2 regions of the Paenibacillus sp. LPE1-1-1.1 genome follow, and region 1 is predicted to be linked to the other one. Evidence: a T-box and tRNA genes for the amino acid it is inferred to sense, from the RefSeq annotation. Region 1 holds a T-box; the other holds one or more tRNA genes.
The links. A T-box is a leader RNA that pairs with one kind of tRNA and senses whether it is charged. The one in region 1 lies ahead of MRBLPE1_RS00625 (arginine--tRNA ligase), so its partner is inferred to be a tRNA-Arg.
Positions count from the first base shown of each region.

Region 2: it encodes a tRNA-Arg, which carries the amino acid that the T-box ahead of MRBLPE1_RS00625 (arginine--tRNA ligase) is inferred to sense. The anticodon was not compared.

Region 1 is NZ_JBEGHY010000001.1:120,144-122,591, forward strand. It holds gene MRBLPE1_RS00625 (arginine--tRNA ligase) at 1-1,204, opposite strand, end outside; T-box leader at 1,274-1,509, opposite strand; gene MRBLPE1_RS00630 (Ger(x)C family spore germination protein) at 1,947-2,448, opposite strand, start outside.
Region 2 is NZ_JBEGHY010000012.1:19-2,466, reverse strand. It holds gene MRBLPE1_RS10630 (RNA ligase family protein) at 1-193, shown strand, start outside; gene MRBLPE1_RS10625 (GNAT family N-acetyltransferase) at 235-819, opposite strand; gene MRBLPE1_RS10620 (GNAT family N-acetyltransferase) at 868-1,383, opposite strand; tRNA gene MRBLPE1_RS10615 (tRNA-Leu) at 1,597-1,678, opposite strand; tRNA gene MRBLPE1_RS10610 (tRNA-Arg) at 1,692-1,768, opposite strand; tRNA gene MRBLPE1_RS10605 (tRNA-Cys) at 1,793-1,866, opposite strand; tRNA gene MRBLPE1_RS10600 (tRNA-Gly) at 1,874-1,948, opposite strand; tRNA gene MRBLPE1_RS10595 (tRNA-Gln) at 1,956-2,030, opposite strand; tRNA gene MRBLPE1_RS10590 (tRNA-His) at 2,060-2,135, opposite strand; partial or broken rRNA gene MRBLPE1_RS10585 (23S ribosomal RNA) at 2,340-2,448, opposite strand, start outside.

The sequences.
Region 1 (2,448 bases):
GCTCGGCTTGCTTTCGATAGCCAAGCGCAAGCAGAGCTTCCTTGACCATGGCTTGCGGATATTCTTGACGCTGGTCGATCACGTTAATAACGATGTCGGCATGGCCGATTTTTTTCTTCACTCCGCTGGAATGCGTCGTCCAAAGGCGGTCCTCGAATTTTTTGTAACGAAAATCCTGCTTCAGCAGTCCAAACTTCCAGAGATGGTACGCAATATCTTTTGCCGTATAAGTTAAGATGCCGTTTGAGCGAACGAGCACCTTATCCGCATGAAATTCAGATTGTTCTTCAGCTTCATCTTTACCTTCCGAATGCTTGAGCACCCAACAGCCCTGAAGCTTCCCTTCGGTCTCACGACGGAACAGCTGCGTCGCCTGCAGCAGATCGAATGCGCGGGTCCAAAAACCCTCGCGCACAATACGGCTTTCCCAAACAAGGACATCGTATGAAATGCCGAACTGCTTCATATCCTCGATATGCTCTCTTACAATACGCTCTGCGACGAGCAGGCCAAGCCAGGCTGTATTCGAATGCCCTTCTTCCAGCTCTGTCAGAACTTTTGTACGCTCGATCAGCAGCTCGGGCTTTTCCTTATAGGCCTTATTGATACTTGCATACGTGTCCCAGCAAAAATCCCCAAAACGTTCATGCGGCAGTGCTTGCTTGGTCTGAAGGATCCCGACCACCGTATCCGCCAGTTGATTTCCCAGATCATCGATATAGTTGTGCACCTCAACCTGGTACCCTGTTCTCCTTAGCATTCGCGCGATCGTATCGCCAACGCAGGAATTTCTTAAATGACCGATATGCGCTGATTTATTTGGATTAATCGACGTATGCTCGACAAGCACCTTCCGGTTGGCGGAAAGATTAATGACAGCCGGCTGGACCGATTGTTCCGCCCACCAAGACCACTTCACATAAAAGTTAAGAAACCCTGGGGGAGCAACCTCAATGCCTGCGAGCGCTGCGGTTAGGCTTGGATGGTTGAGCAGCCTTTGTTTAAATTCATTCGCGATATGCAGAGGCGACCGCTTCAATACCCTTGCCAATTGCATCGCAATGTTGCTGCTGTAATCTCCATGCGCGAGACTGACGGGATGCTCCACAGCGATTTTCAGCTGCTCCGGCCATGCTGTACTCGACTCCTGCAGCAGGCTTTGCGCCGTTTCTTCTATAGCGCCGATTATTTGTTCATGAACCATGCGGATGCCTCCCATCGATTTATCTAGCGTAAAATTAGGCTTAAAATAAAAAAAGCCCCCGTCTCTTAAATAAGAGACGAGAGCTGTAAAGATCCCGCGGTACCACTCTAAGTGCCATGCCCAAATTACGGGTTGACCCTCGTTTTCGTAACGGTCGATGACCGGATTTGCCTACTGCTGCAACACTTTCGGTTCGGCAAACCATTTCCTGGACCCGCTTCATCTAAGACATCCGTACCGGCTTCCACTTACCCGGCTCGCTGCGACTATCCGTCAAAGACTACTGTTCCATTCGTCAATGTTTTCATTTCCAATTGATTGCTTAAATGTATTTATACAGGATAATATTTGCAGTGTCAAGATTGATTAGCCTGAAAATAAACATTCGCAGTTAAGATCTCCATCGTTTATGAGTCCGAGACGGATTTTCATCAAGGCCATTGGAAAACATACCTATGACATTAATTCTGCTGACGGAGATGGTTATTTCATGAAAACATTGGCTGTTTTTATTATGCTCTTCCTTAGCTCCATCGCTTTTTTAATTGGAATGGACCTATTATCTGGAATCCCGTTCTCCGAAGCGATACGCATTATACTCCATTCCTTCACCGTAATCACCTTTCATGAAAAAATAATCGTTTTTGCTGCCTTCGTTTTTCCATTCGCAATGCCTCTCATCAGCAATATGAATAAAAAAAAGAAAACAAAAACGAATTAAATGCATTGCAGCATGCGCCGCTTACTCATTATCGGGTTTCATATAAGACTTGATTCTTAAACCTGTCCGCCTGACATAGGCTTCCACGCTTACTTTCACTTCGCTTTCAGAGAAGAGGTCTGGCCAGTTTTTCTTCAGCTTCTTCCATTCCTTGGGATGGGTACGCTCCATTTCGGTCGCGAAACCAAAAATATCGCTTTTCTTGTTTTGGGTTACTTTTAAAGCAGATTCGATTTCTTTCTTCGTTTCTTCCGTTAACTGCTTTTGCAGCTTTATCATTTCATCACGGTTGTCCGGATTGATCGAACATTTCGCTTCGCTTAAATTACTTTCTTCTTTAACCCGCAGTGATAATACGGGTTTACCATTTAACATATCCGCCCTCACTTTGGTCGTTGAGCGGATAATCTCAAGTGATATCGCTTCTTTCTTGTCCCCGCAATCAATGTTGATGACCGTGCTTTTCATTTTATTTAATCCCCATACAGCGCCTCGGGCTTCTTTGCCATCCAGCCAAGCTGCG
Region 2 (2,448 bases), on a different contig from region 1:
ATTAGCAACAGAACAAGGCTCCAACTTCCCTAAGACACTCGAGGATACCTACGCCTTCTTACAAAGTTTCGAGCAAACAAAGGTAGGCATTGATGCATCAGGGAAGTCGGAAGGAATCATTGCCCGCTCATCAGATCGGAAGCACATTCGAAAAATTCGTTTTGAGGACTACGAGCGGACATTTAGGAAATAAGATATTAATGCTTGCGGTGCCCTCGCTTTATTTCCGATATATTAATACTCGATCGATTTTACTATCGAAAATATCATGGTATCCCGGAGCGAGCCCGCGGCATCACATTTTTCCTTGCGAAGGATTCCTTCTAAGGTGAAGCCGCTTCGCTCCGCAATTCTCGCGCTTCGAACATTTCGAGAGTCACAGCGTATTTCAACACGGTTAGCGTCTAACTCATGTACCGCAAATTGAGTGATCGCTTCAACCGCCTCCGAGATGTAGCCATTTCCGCCAAATGCGGTTCGTACCCAATAGCCGATTTCAAATTTCCGTGCCTGCCAATCGATCCGATGAAGGCCGCTGCTCCCGATTAATTGCCCCGTTTCTTTTAGAAAAAGCAGCAGCATCAGATCCGAACGCTCCAGATACCTGATTCTAGATCTCCTAATCACCATTTCGGATTCGTCGAGGGTCGGGCTATGCTCTGCCCATGGCATCCAGGGCAATAGTTCCGCTCTGCTTTCCTTAACCGCCTCATTTAGCTTAGCACCATCTCCCCATAACGGCGCTCGGATAAGGAGACGGCTGCTTTCAAAGCTTTCAGGCACAGATAAAAGCAAGGGGTTGGCATGCGAATCACTCATCTCGGGTAAGCCTCCTATTACAGCTGATGTTGCTTCGTTGCTATCCTGTTACAGCGTCAGTTTTTTGTAGTAATAGACGGTATCATGGAGCTCTCCGTCTGCGGATTTGGCATATTGAGGGATCCGTCCTGCTTCAATGTAATCCATTGTACGATATAGCAGATTAGAGGGATCATCAGCCCGTGTATCTAGCACAAGCAGGCTGCGGTTTTCCAATTTCGCCCTCTCTTCGGCAGCCGTCATCAGCATACGTCCTATTCCTTTTCGGCGAGCTTTGGGATGGACCATGAGCTTTGCAATTTCGGCGCGGTGCATTCCATTTGGCCGCGAGCACAAATGCAATTGTACGGAGCCAACCGTCTCCCCATTCCGCTGCACGATCCACAAAATAACATCGTCATTCATTGCTCCTGTCCAATAAGCAAACGCTTCTGCTTGACTTAACGGAGGCAAAAAACCGATCGATGCCCCCTCATCGACAACCTCGACCAATAGACCTGCCAAACTCTGGAGTCCGCTTTCCGATATTTCGGATAGTTCACTTACGATATGTTCAGAAGACAATCTTTTCCCCTCCTAGCTGCTTAATCATAGGCTCATTTATAATCGTTTATTTCTATTGTTATTCATTCTGCGTTTTAAGATCAACCCATCTTACATAAAATCCCTTTAAAAAGCAACTATTATCCTCTCCTTTTAAGCTCCACCTATCGGTTCGATAAAAATATAAAAAGCCCTTAAGATCCATTGGATCCTAAGAGCTTGGGATTTTCATTATGGTGCCGATGAGAGGACTCGAACCTCCACGGTTTCCCTCACGATTTTGAGTCGCGCGCGTCTGCCATTCCGCCACATCGGCATTTGAGTAAAAATGGCGTGCCCTAAGAGATTCGAACTCCTGGCCTTTTGATTCGTAGTCAAACGCTCTATCCAGCTGAGCTAAGGGCACGTATAATGTTGCTTCTAAAAATTGTGGAGGCGCCACCTAGACTCGAACTAGGGGTAGAGCTTTTGCAGAGCTCTGCCTTACCACTTGGCTATGGCGCCATGTTTATGGAGCGGAAGACGGGAATCGAACCCGCGACCCTCGCCTTGGCAAGGCGATGCTCTACCGCTGAGCCACTTCCGCATATAAATGGCTGGGGATTCAGGGATCGAACCTGAGAATGACGGAGTCAAAGTCCGTTGCCTTACCGCTTGGCTAATCCCCAACAAAATAACTTCATTGTTTTGGTAAAAATGGGGCGATCGAGGGGAATTGAACCCCCGAATGTCGGATCCACAAACCGATGCGTTAACCACTTCGCCACGACCGCCATGATGTTATTCAGGTGCTGGACAAAAAATAAAACCCACAAAAGTGGGTCGACTGCTAATGCTATCATTAGCAAGTTGCGCCCTGAAAACTGGATACGAAAGGTAGGTTTGCTGAAACCTTTTTAGCTGCTGTCTGCCGGATGTATGGGTCCGGGGCAAACTTAAGCGTATGCTTACGATGTAAGTTTGCTTCTCAAACTTTGTAGGATAAGCCCTCGACCGATTAGTATTCGTCAGCTGCACACATTGCTGTGCTTCCACCCCGAACCTATCAACCTCGTCGTCTTCAAGGGGTCTTACATACTGGGAAAT